3 linked regions of the Salinivibrio kushneri genome follow. Each later gene encodes a partner of the first gene's protein in a complex. Links are inferred from orthologs where the notes say so. Each region holds a gene or a part of one and is shown on either strand. Other genes may lie near its edges.

What was found. Proteins that work in one complex are often made in the same cells at the same time.
Region 2: the proteins of holA (region 1) and dnaN are in contact, whole or in part, in a cryo-EM structure (PDB 8GIZ), measured with the Escherichia coli proteins. The link is inferred for Salinivibrio kushneri from one-to-one orthologs.
Region 3: the proteins of holA (region 1) and holB are in contact, whole or in part, in a cryo-EM structure (PDB 8GIZ), measured with the Escherichia coli proteins. The link is inferred for Salinivibrio kushneri from one-to-one orthologs.

What each region holds. Positions count from the first base shown.
Region 1 is NZ_CP114588.1:723,815-730,257, forward strand. The notes cover bases 2,055-4,973. They hold holA (DNA polymerase III subunit delta), read right to left. Parts: upstream 4,066-4,973; coding sequence 3,043-4,065; downstream 2,055-3,042. Other genes in these bases: mrdA (penicillin-binding protein 2), read right to left, coding at 2,055-2,176; rlmH (23S rRNA (pseudouridine(1915)-N(3))-methyltransferase RlmH), read right to left, coding at 2,183-2,653; rsfS (ribosome silencing factor), read right to left, coding at 2,657-2,974; lptE (LPS assembly lipoprotein LptE), read right to left, coding at 4,065-4,688; leuS (leucine--tRNA ligase), read right to left, coding at 4,703-4,973. Outside these bases: rod shape-determining protein RodA, read right to left, coding at 1-299; more of mrdA, read right to left, coding at 296-2,054; more of leuS, read right to left, coding at 4,974-6,443. UniProt on the Escherichia coli protein: Part of the beta sliding clamp loading complex, which hydrolyzes ATP to load the beta clamp onto primed DNA to form the DNA replication pre-initiation complex.
Region 2 is NZ_CP114588.1:584-3,381, reverse strand. It holds dnaN (DNA polymerase III subunit beta), read right to left. Parts: upstream 2,051-2,798; coding sequence 950-2,050; downstream 1-949. Other genes in the region: recF (DNA replication/repair protein RecF), read right to left, coding at 1-946. UniProt on the Escherichia coli protein: Confers DNA tethering and processivity to DNA polymerases and other proteins. Acts as a clamp, forming a ring around DNA (a reaction catalyzed by the clamp-loading complex) which diffuses in an ATP-independent manner freely and bidirectionally along dsDNA.
Region 3 is NZ_CP114588.1:1,719,858-1,722,856, reverse strand. It holds holB (DNA polymerase III subunit delta'), read left to right. Parts: upstream 1-1,003; coding sequence 1,004-1,996; downstream 1,997-2,999. Other genes in the region: N8M53_RS08120 (TatD family hydrolase), read left to right, coding at 1,998-2,777; tmk (dTMP kinase), read left to right, coding at 369-1,007; mltG (endolytic transglycosylase MltG), read left to right, coding at 1-372. UniProt on the Escherichia coli protein: Part of the beta sliding clamp loading complex, which hydrolyzes ATP to load the beta clamp onto primed DNA to form the DNA replication pre-initiation complex.

The sequences.
Region 1 (6,443 bases):
TTTGCGGTCTCGCCCACCAACAAAACGGCGGCCAGCAACACCACACCGATCGCATACAAATACGGCGCCCAAAATTCATAGTGACGAGGCGGTACTTGGGCAAGGGCGAACATGACAGCCAAAGCCAATAACATACGAATGGCCTGGCGTTCCATCATCACCATGCTTTGCCCACTGGCGCTATACATCACCACAAGCCCGAAGCCCATGAGTAATAGAATACCGACGAGCATCGGCAAGTCGAGGTGCAAGCGATCGAACAAAGAGCGTTTCGCGCTGACTTGGGCAAGTGAACTCATTGTTTAGCCTCTTTTGTCTCTTTGTCTTCTAACAAAATATGGTCGAAGATGCGGCGGGCAATAGGGCCACCGTTGCTCGAACCACCGCCAGCGTTTTCGAGTACCATAGAGACAGCGACTTCTGGGCTTTCAAAGGGCGCAAAACCGATGAAAAGTGCATGATCTCGCAGGTGTTCAGCAATTTCGTCCGCGTTATATTCTTCGTCTTCACCCAGCCCGAATACCTGCGCGGTACCTGATTTCCCGCCAGATAAATATTCCGCTGAACGGAATGAACGACGCGCGGTTCCTTTGCGGCCGTGGTTAACCAGTTGCATGCCTTTGAGGCCAACATCCCAATATTTATCGTCGACGCCTTTAATCGGAGGAAAGGGCTCGGCGTCGGGCTTGTGGGTGCCGTGTTCATCGCGTGTTTTGTTTAATAGTTTGGGCGCTTTGACTTCGCCACGGTTGATCAGCACCGTTAATGCTTTAACGATCTGCATCGGGGTTGCCGTCCAATAGCCTTGTCCAATCCCGACTGGAATCGTGTCACCTTTGTACCAAGGTTGGCGGTAGCGGCTCATCTTCCATTCGCGGTTAGGCATATTAGCGCTGCTTTCTTCTTGAATGTCGATGCCTGTGTATTGGCCAAAGCCAAACTTTTCCATCCACATAGAGAGTTTATCGATCCCCATGTCATAAGCAATTTGATAGAAGAAGGTATCAACTGACTCCTCGATCGATTGCACGATGTTTACGCGTCCGTGGCCCCACGGCAGCCAATCGCGGAAGGGGCGAGTGTCTGAGTTGGGGATCCGCCAATAACCTGGGTCATTACGCGTGGTTTTGGTGGTGACCACACCTTCTTCTAAAGCGGCGACAGCAATGAAAGGTTTCACCGTCGAGGCGGGGGGATAAATGCCAAGAGTGGCGCGATTTACCAAGGGACGATCTTTATCGTTCAGCAGCTGCCGGTATTGCTTGCCAGAAATACCGTGCACAAATAAGTTAGGATCATAGCTTGGGGTGGAGACCATGGCCAAGACACCCGAGGTGTCAGGGTCGACGACGACCACTGCACCTCTGCGATCCCCAAGGATGCCGCGCACATAGAGCTGCAGGTCAATGTCGAGGTTAAGAATCAGATCTTTGCCCGGCTGCGGCGGTACATATTTAAGTGTACGTATCACACGGCCACGGCTGTTCACCTCAACTTCTTGGTAGCCGGCTTTACCATGCAGTGTTGACTCGTAGTATTTTTCAATCCCTAGCTTGCCAATATCTCGGGTTGCTTTGTAGTTATTGAGCACCCCTTTTTGTCTTAGCTTGGCAATATCGCGATCATTAATCTTGGCGACATATCCGAGCACATGGGTGAGTGCGTCACCATAGGGATAATGGCGCTTTAAGTAGGCTTTGATTTCCACCCCAGAAAACTGATGCTGGTGCGCGGAAAAAATCGCGACTTCTTTGTCGGTGAGCTGAGTTTTCAATGCCACGGCATTAAAACGTCGCGAGCGGCGACGCTCTTTCTGGAAGCGCGTAATGTCTTTGTCGGTCAATGAAAGTAAGTCTTTTAGCTGAGCCAGGGTTGCCGGCATATCATCGACTTGTTCAGGGGTCACTTCTAAGTGATAAACGGGGCGGTTTTCAGCCAGTAACTTTCCGTTGCGATCGTAAATAAGCCCGCGGTTAGGGGCGACGGGGACAACTTTGATACGGTTATCGTTCGAGCGTGTTTGGTAGTCTTGGTGCTCGGTCACCTGAATATGATAAAGGTTAGTCAGGAGCACCCCAACCAGCGCCATAATACCGACAAAACAGACGATAGCGCGTCGTACAAACAAGGCCGCCTCGGCGCTGTGGTCTCGGATTTCAACTCGTTGGCGCTTCATCTTTGCTTATTCTCGATGATACGGATGATTGGTGGTCAAGCTCCACGCGCGATACAGGCTCTCGGCCATAATGATGCGCACTAGCGGGTGGGGGAGGGTCAGTGGTGACAGTGACCAGCTTTGCTCGGCGGCGGCTTTACACTGTGGCGCGAGCCCTTCTGGCCCACCGATCAAAATGGCGACATCGCGGCCATCAAGCTTCCACTTTTCCAATTGGTTAGCCAATTGCGGTGTATCCCAAGGCTTGCCGGGAATATCGAGTGTTACAATGCGGCTGCCACGACTGACCGCCGCCAGCATGGCTTCCCCTTCTTTTTGCAAGATGCGGGCAATGTCGGCATTTTTGCCACGCTTGCCGGCTGGCACTTCAATCAGCTCGAGTGGCATGTCTTTCGGAAAGCGGCGTTGGTATTCTTCAAAGCCTTGCTCTACCCATTTAGGCATTTTATTGCCGACCGCAATCAATTGGATTTTCATGGTTTAGTTCCAGAGCTTTTCCAATTGATAGAGCTGGCGTTGCTCTTCTTGCATGACGTGCACCATGACGTCACCTAAATCAACCACAACCCATTCGCTGTCATCTTGCCCTTCTGTGCCGAGCGAGTCGATATCAACGGCTTGGGCCTGCTCACACACATGTTCGGCGATGGAGGCAACGTGACGGCGGGAGTTGCCGGTACACAGCACTAAAAAGTCGGTAATGCATGATTTATCACGTACATCCAGGGTCACAATATCGCTGGCTTTTAACTCATCGACCTTATCGGTCACAAACTGTTTTAACTCGTTAGCTTGCAAAGAAAACCTCTATGTGTTGCTGATGGTCTTATTAGGCCAGTATACCATTTGCTAACCCTTTGGACACGCTAGGGAGCCAGTGGTTCGGACGCTTGGCACATGAGTGCACAAAAATACTGCAAATCCGGCCAAGGGTCGCTACCAAAATCCGTTTTTAGTCTGACTTCTACCTGCGCTAAGCGGCGCAGCAGTGCGGTCAATCGGGCTTTGTTAAGCCGATTGAGAGCGGCAGTGAGCATGGGACGACGTGTTTGCCACACACGGAATTGGTCAAAGATGGCATTCAGCGGTCTGCCTTTTTGTCCTTGCTCGTGAATGGTGTACAACTGCTTTAGCTCCCTTTGGATCAGTCTTAAAAGGAGGGTGGGCTCTTCACCTTCAGCATGAAGCTGATCAAGTATCCGCTGTGCGCGTTGTGCTTTTCCTGCTAGCAGCGCATCGGTGAGCTGAAAGGGGGTAAAGTGATGATGGCGCGATAGCGAACTCTCGATACGAGGCAAGGTGAGTGCCCCATCAGGATAAAGTAGCTGCAAGATATGCAGACTTTGCACTAAGGCGAGGAGGTTTCCTTCATGCCATTGTGCTAACAACTGTAGCGCAGGTTGGTCTGGCTTTAGCCCTAACTGGCGACACCGTTGCTCAATAAAACGCGGGAGTTGACGGGCATCCGGGGTATTACACACCACGTATAAGCCGTGTTGGGCGAGCGCTGAAAACCATTTGGCGCTTTCTTGTTTTTTATTGAGTCTTTCCCCTTGAACCAACAAGAGCACATCAGGGTGTAGGTAAGTCGCCAGTTCGGTCAGCTGTTTAGTCTGTGCGCTGGTTAAACCGTTTTCCGGACAAGTCAGCTCAATGATCTGTCGAGACGCAAATAAGCTAAGCGCTTGACAGCAGTCAATTATCTCTTGCCAGTCGAGCTGTCCATCAATAACAAATTTATGATGCTCTTCAAAGCCTTGGGCGCGAGCCGCCTGTGAGATAGCGTCTCGTGCTTCTAGCTTGAGTAGTGGGTCGGAGCCAAAGACCAAATAGCATTGGCGCAGTGGCTGGCTGAGCTGCTGCGCCAATTGGTCGGGGTAGGTTCTCATCATTGCGCGGGGTTCGTTTCGGTTTGTCGCGTTTCAATGATAACGTCTGGCTTAGTCGGCGTGTCACCTTGCTCGAGATCTTTCATCGCCGCTTGTTCGGCCTGCTGGCGCTCAAACTCAGCAATATCGCCTTTTAGCTGGGAAAGTTGACGCATGATTTGACGAGTGGCCTCTGTACGCATCTCAGCGACCAATTTATCTTCCTCAACGGACTTTGCCAACGCTGTCAGTGGGTTATCAAGAAAGTTACGGCTTAAAGTGGTGTTATAGCTATAACTCCCTTTACCGGGGATCGTGACGCGATAACGGGCAACATAGCGAAACTCTTTCTCCGCCACGCGGCTGTTTTGGTAAAGCGATAGCGTTTTTTCGCTATTGCTTTCACCGAGCAAGTGGATATTGGCCACCTCCTTGGAAGGAGAGACAAGATCGACCTTGTGTTGACGCAAGGCATTTCGCATTTGCCGGGTGAGCTCGCCGTAAGGGTCAAAGCTGGTTAATGAGACCTTATCAACCTCATCGGGCAGATTGTAGCTGCCGCGTAAGGCAAACCCGCAAGACGCGATGGTCAAACAGACCATCGCGACAAGCAGGGAGCGAAGCATTGTCTTAAACAGATTCACTCCATCGCTCCTTGTTAGTTGGCAACAATGTTAACCAGCTTGCCAGGCACGTAAATCACCTTGCGCACGGTTTTGTCTTCGGTAAATTTCACCACGTTTTCATCCGCCATCGCTTGGGCTTCTACGGCCTCTTTCTCCGCATCAGCGGCGACGGTGATCTTGGCGCGCAGTTTACCGTTAACTTGGACGATGATCAGTTTCTCATCTTCAACCATGGCTGCTTCGTCGGCTTGTGGCCACGCCGCATCGTCGATGTGAGTCTCGCCCAGTGCATTCCACAGGCTAAAACAGATATGTGGGGTGATGGGATAAAGCATCAATACCACGGCTTTAAGGGCTTCGTCGAGCACCGCGCGGTCTTGTTCACTTTGCTGTGGCGCTTTTACCAATCGGTTCATCAGCTCCATAATCGCTGCGATAGCGGTGTTAAAGGTTTGACGGCGACCCATGTCATCACTGACTTTGGCAATGGCTTTGTGCACCTCGCGGCGCAGCGTTTTTTGCTCATTGTTGAGTGCGCTAGCATCCAGTGCCACGACAGGCCCTTGCTGACTGTGCTCGTAAACCAGTTTCCATACGCGACGCAAGAAGCGATGTGAGCCCTCGACCCCTGATTCTTGCCACTCTAGGGTCATATCCGCGGGCGCGGCGAACATCATGAACAGGCGTACCGTATCGGCGCCGTATTTTTCTACCATTAATTGCGGGTCAATGCCGTTGTTTTTCGACTTCGACATCTTGGTCATGCCCGCATGAGTAACCGCATTGCCTTGGCTATCTACCGCATTAACAATTTGGCCTTTGCTGTCACGTTCGACGGTGACTTCGGTTGGTGACACCCATACGCGCACACCTTTATCATCGGTGTAATAGAAAGCATCAGCCAGCACCATGCCCTGACAGAGCAGTTGCTTAAACGGCTCGTCGCTATCGACCATGTTTTCATCACGCAGCAACTTGTGGAAGAAGCGAGAGTAAAGAAGGTGCATACAGGCGTGCTCAATGCCGCCGATATATTGATCCACAGGTAGCCAGTAGTTGGCAGCACTTGGATCGAGCATCTGATCGGCTTGTGGCGAGCAATAGCGCGCATAGTACCAAGACGATTCCATAAAGGTATCGAAGGTGTCGGTTTCACGCAGTGCAGGCTTGCCTTGGTATTGGGTTTGCGCCCACTGTTTGTCCGCTTTAATCGGGCTTTGTACCCCATCCATCACCACATCTTCTGGCAGGATCACGGGCAGTTCATCCGTCGGGACTGGCACCACGTCACCGTCTTCGGTGTTCAGCATAGGGATAGGTGCGCCCCAATAACGCTGACGAGAAACGCCCCAATCACGAAGACGGAAGTTAACGGTTTTCTTGCCTTTGCCCAAAGACTCAAGCTTGGCGGCAATCGCATCAAACGCGGCATCAAAGTCTAAGCCATCGAATTCACCGGAGTTAAATAGCTTGCCTTTTTCGGTATGTGCTTGCTCAGACAAGTCAGGCGCGTTGCCATTTTCGTCCAGGATCACCGGCTCAATATCCAAGCTGTACTTGCTGGCGAACTCAAAGTCGCGCTGGTCGTGGGCAGGCACGGCCATGACCGCACCAGTACCGTAGTCCATCAGGACAAAATTGGCGACAAAGATAGGCACGCGACGGCCATTAAGGGGGTGGGTCGCGTACAGGCCGGTTGCCATGCCTTTTTTCTCCATGGTGGCAAGCTCAGCTTCCGCCACTTTGGTGTTACGGCACTCTTGTACAAATTCA
Region 2 (2,798 bases), 730 kb from region 1 along the record:
GTGCTCGCCGGCGACTGTCTAATTCGGAGGCAAAGTCATCTATTAAGTAGATACACGCGATACCTTGCCCCTCACTATACAACTGGCCTTGTGCAAGCCGAAGTGCACACACCATGAGTTTTAACTGTCCGCGCGATAGCACATCATCAACCGGCGTACCTGCCACCTTGATGCGCAAATCCGCTTTATGCGGCCCTGACACCGTGTATCCCATCTGCTGGTCGCGCTCAAAATTCGCCGCCAACAATGCCTGATAGTCTGCGCCTCGCTCCCATCCTTGGTAAAAACGAAACTGGATGGAAAACTCGGGGAGAAATGCTTGGCATAATGCGGTTGCTCGCGCAGCAACCGCATCAACGTAGGCTTGCCGCCATGCACTGATTTGCTCGGCAAGCCGCGCTAATTCCGTATCCCATACTTGAATATCGCCATAGTGGCGCGCTGTTTTCAATGCCGCGTTGCGTTGCTTCGTCAGGCGCTTCACGCGCGTCCAAGCTTCAAAAAAACCTGGCTCAGAATGAAACACGCCCCAATCAATAAACGCACGACGAAACTTGGGCCCATCGGTTAACAACTCAAATCCTTCCGGGGTGATCAGTTGCAATGGCAGCACTTTGGCCAGGGCCACCAGCTTTTGCCCTTTTTCTTGACCGATTTTAACATCTGCACTGCCATCTCGGCGCTTTTGAATGCCGACCGGAAGCAAGATCCCATCTTGCGTTTTTACGCGACCATGTACCGTAAGATTAGGTTGCTGATGACGGATTACGCGGCTGTTGAGGGCGCTGCGAAAAGAGCGCCCATGGCCGAGAAAGTGAATGGCTTCCAATACACTGGTTTTACCACTGCCATTGGGGCCAATTAAAAAGTTAAAGCCTGACGACAATTCAATATCGCAGGCTTCAATATTTCGAAAGTCGTGGACGACCAGTCGTGATAGCGCCATAACCTAGAGGCGAATTGGCATCACAACATACATGGCGTCCTCGCGATCACAGTCCTCAATCAAGGTACTGCCCACCGCGTCTGTCATCGAAAAACGCACCTTGTCACAACGTAAAACATTGAGCACATCAAGTACGTAACTGACATTGAAGCCAATCTCAATCGGCTCGCCTTGGTAGTCGACTTCCAAAAACTCTTCCGCTTCTTCTTGCTCAGGGTTATTGGCGGAGATACGCAGCTCGCTACCTTCAATATTCATTCGCACGCCGCGAAATTTCTCGTTCGATAATACCGCTGCTAATGACAATGCTTGCTTGAGCTCAGCACAGTCGACCTCAAGCGTTCGAGAAGTGGATTGTGGCAGCACTCGGCGATAATCAGGGAAGCGCCCATCAACCAATTTAGAGGTGAAGGTAACATTGCCCACCACCGCACGAATGTTCGATGCGCCGACTTGGATATTAACGAGGTGCTCACTGTCATCCAACAAACGCGCGAGTTCACTTACCCCTTTTCGTGGCACAATCACTTGTTGAGCCGGCAGACTTTCTTCCATCGCCAAATGACATACCGCCATTCGGTGACCGTCAGTGCCGACTGTACGCAATGTCTGTCCGTCCGTTTCGAACAAAAGCCCATTGAGGTAATAGCGCACATCTTGGTTAGCCATCGAGAACTGCGTGGCGTCAATTAGATGCCCCAGCTTGCTTTGTGGCACTTGTAAGCTCACTTCGGCATGCCAGTCTTCGATATTAGGATAATCGGTGGCTGGAAGAGTCGATAAGGTGAAGCGGCTTCGCCCTGCGCGCACCACGACGCGGTCGCCCTCTAGTGCCACTGTGATGCGGGCTTCGCTATGGAGACCTTTGATAATGTCCATAAACTTACGCGAAGGCACCGTGATTGCCCCATCAAGGTGCTCACCGTCCAGCGGTGCGGTGGCATTAAGCTCAACCTCCATATCGGTCGCCGTCAGTTTTAGTTGCTGCTCGGCAACGTTAATCAGAAGGTTACTTAGGATTGGCAAGGTGCTACGCCCGCCTAACGCCCCAGAGACTTGCTGAAGCGGTTGAAGTAATTGCTCACGCGTAAGAGTAAATTTCATAATTAGGACGACAACGTTCGAATCAGGTTAGAGTAGTCTTCTTTAATATCGTGACTTTCTTCACGTAGCTGCTCAATCTTACGACAAGCATGTAATACGGTGGTATGGTCACGACCGCCAAATGCATCACCGATTTCCGGTAAACTGTGGTTGGTCAGCTCTTTTGCTAACGCCATCGCCATCTGGCGGGGTCTCGCCACCGAACGAGAGCGACGCTTAGATAACAAGTCTGCCATCTTGATTTTATAATATTCAGCCACGGTTTTCTGGATATTATCAATGGTGACCAGTTTTTCTTGCAAGGCGAGCAGATCCCGCAGCGCTTCACGCACGAAATCAATGGTAATCGCACGGCCGGTAAAGTTGGCGTTAGCGATCACGCGGTTAAGCGCCCCCTCAAGTTCACGCACGTTTGAGCGCAGACGCTTAGCGATAAAGAACGCCACTTCATCGGGCAAGCGAATAGCGTGGTCTTCCGCTTTTTTCATCAAAATCGCCACCCGGGTTTCCAGCTCAGGCGGCTCAATGGCCACTGTCAGCCCCCAACCAAAACGCGACTTCAAACGATCTTCCACCCCATTGATTTCTTTGGGATACCGATCGGAGGTGAGAATAATTTGCTGATTCCCTTCCAATAAGGCATTAAAGGTGTGGAAAAACTCTTCCTGCGAGCGCTCTTTGTTGGCGAAAAATTGAATGTCATCAATGAGTAGCGCATCAACACTGCGGTAATAGCGCTTAAACTCTT
Region 3 (2,999 bases), 990 kb from region 1 along the record:
ATTGAAAAGGAGACCGCAGTAGCGAGTGAGCGGGAACAGGTCGCGTCGGTGTTCGTGAACCGGCTGCGACGTGGTATGCGTTTGCAAACCGATCCGACCGTGATTTATGGCATGGGTGATAAGTATGAGGGCAATATTCGTAAGCGTGACTTGCGCACACCGACCCCCTACAACACCTATGTGATTAATGGCTTGCCACCGACGCCGATCGCAATGCCAGGTAAAGCGTCAATCTTTGCCGCTGCGCAGCCAGCAAAGACGGATTACTACTATTTTGTCGCCACGGGTAAAGGCGGCCACCAATTTTCTACCACCTTGGCCGAACACAATCGAGCCGTGCGTGATTACTTAAAAGTGTTGAAGAATCAATGAAGAACCATTTCATCGTTGTAGAAGGCCTCGAAGGTGCGGGCAAAAGTACGGCCATCAATCAGATCAAACAGGTGTTGCTCGATGTCGGCATCAAAGATGTGATCACCACGCGAGAGCCCGGTGGTACGCCGCTTGCTGAACAGTTGCGCACGCTTGTCAAACAAGGTCACCCGGATGAACCGCTCACTGATAAAGCCGAGCTTCTCATGCTTTATGCCGCCCGAGTACAGCTTGTCGAAAATGTGATTAAACCCGCCCTGGCGAAGGGTCAATGGGTGGTGGGTGATCGTCATGATATGTCATCACAGGCATACCAGGGTGGGGGACGTGGTATGGACACGTCGCTGATGCAGAGCCTAAAAGAAACGGTATTGGGGGAGTTTGCTCCCTCACTAACATTGTATATGGACATCGATCCGGAAGTAGGCTTAGCGCGTGCGCGTGGCCGCGGTGATCTGGACCGGATTGAGAAAATGCAACTCGATTTTTTTGAGCGCACGCGAGCCCGCTATCTGGCATTGGCAAACGACGATCCCAGTGTGGTGGTGATTGATGCGGGCCAGTCGCTAGACAACGTGACTGCTCAGATTAAGACGGCACTAGAAAACTGGCTTAAGCAGCAGACAGGCGTATGAGTGACAAGATAGGATTGGCATACCCCGCGCCTTGCGTTTATCCCTGGTTTGAAGGGGTTTGGGGGCATTGGCAGCAGCTATTGGTGAGTGCAAGGTTCCCGCATGCGCTCTTGTTGGCCGCGCCCCCAGGCAGCGGCCGTCGCGCGTTGATCAGCCAGCTTGCTAAGGTGAGGCTGTGCAGCGATCAAGCCGATAGCGCTTGTGGTCATTGTCATCATTGTCAGCTTTTCGCGGCGGGTAACCATCCTGATATTCACTGGCTAGCCCCCGAGAAACCGGGCAAGCAGATTGGTATCGATGCAGTCCGCAAGGTGCAACGACAAGCGCTGGAAACGTCGCAATTGGGTGGGGCGCGCTTTATTGTCATAGAGTGTGTCGAGCGTTTAGGGGAAGCCGCGGCCAATGCATTGCTTAAATCGCTAGAAGAGCCACCTTCAGGGTGTTACTTCGTATTGCTGACAGACTCGCTGGATAGCCTACTCGCGACCATTGTCAGTCGCTGTAGTGTGTGGAAGGCACCGCAGGCGGAGGCTGAAACAGCCAAGGCATGGATCGAGCAAACATTGCAGCGTTCGGTGCCAGACCATGCGGTGGGTTTATATCGTGGCGCTCCCTTGGCCGCCAGCGACTTTGTGGCATCGGGCGGGTTAGATCATCACCATGCTGTGGTGGAGGGCTTTTCTACCTATGTGCGTGAGAGAACGGGCTTATTTGACACTATTGAGGTCTTAGTCTCACACTACCCTGCTTCATTGAACTGGCTCAGTTATTTTCTGCTTGATGTACTCAAATGGCGTCAAGGCGTGGAGCAGACCATTGTGCACCGGCATCATCACCAACGGGTTGCGGAAGTGGCCAATGCACTGACCACCCAGCAAGTTCATTCATTATTACGCGCGCTGCATCAATTACAGCGTCAGTTACAAACTCATACAGGGCTAAATACCGAACTGGTAGTTAGCCAGTGGCTATTATCGATTGGAGAATAACGTGTTAATAGACTCTCATTGCCATCTCGACAAACTGGATTACGACTCGCTGCACCAGAATGTTGCCGATGTTTTAGATAAAGCGCAGGCAAGGGGCGTCGACTATTTCCTTTCGGTGGGGGTAACGCTAGATAGTTTTCCGGCGATGCTAGAGATGATCCGACCTTACCCGCATGTTTTTGCCTCATGTGGCGTGCACCCTTTGGATATTGAAAATGGTTTCGATTATGACCGGCTGAAAGCCTTAGCCGCTGATGAGCGTGTCGTCGCGGTGGGAGAGACAGGGCTGGATTACCACTATCAGCCAGAACTTGCTGAGCAGCAGCAAGCGATCTTCCGTCAGCATGTCCGCCTCGCGGTTGAGCTCAACAAACCCTTGATTATCCATACTCGCGCAGCACGTGAAGACACGCTTGCGATTTTACGTGAGGAAGGCGCTGAGCGCGTCGGGGGTGTGCTACACTGCTTTACAGAAAGCTATGAGATGGCAGAGGCGGCGATTGAACTCGGTTTCTACATTTCAATTTCTGGGATAGTGACGTTCAACAAGGCCACAGAGCTGAAAGATGTGGTGCGTCGTATACCGCTTGAACGCCTGCTGGTTGAGACAGACTCGCCTTACTTGGCACCTGTTCCACATCGTGGCAAGCAAAACCAGCCAGCTTATGTGAAAGAAGTTGCTGAGTACGTCGCGATGTTAAAGGGTGAATCGGTGGAAACGGTCTGTGAGATCACCAGCCGTAACTTTTTTGCGCTTTTTTCTGGTGCAAACCCGCAATAATTCAAGTCGCCCGACAACCTTGTCGGGCGTTTTTCTTACTTAGAGCGTCGCGCTCTTCCCGCCGTAAGAAAACACTGCTTTTTGATTTCATTGGCGTTGATATGGCGTCACCCCGTCTGGTTAACTCGGCGTCATTTTTTGGTTATATTTGCAACAAAATAACGGATTGATATCGCTAACCTCTCAAACTTGATCTCGCGCAATTTTACATCTACCTTTCTG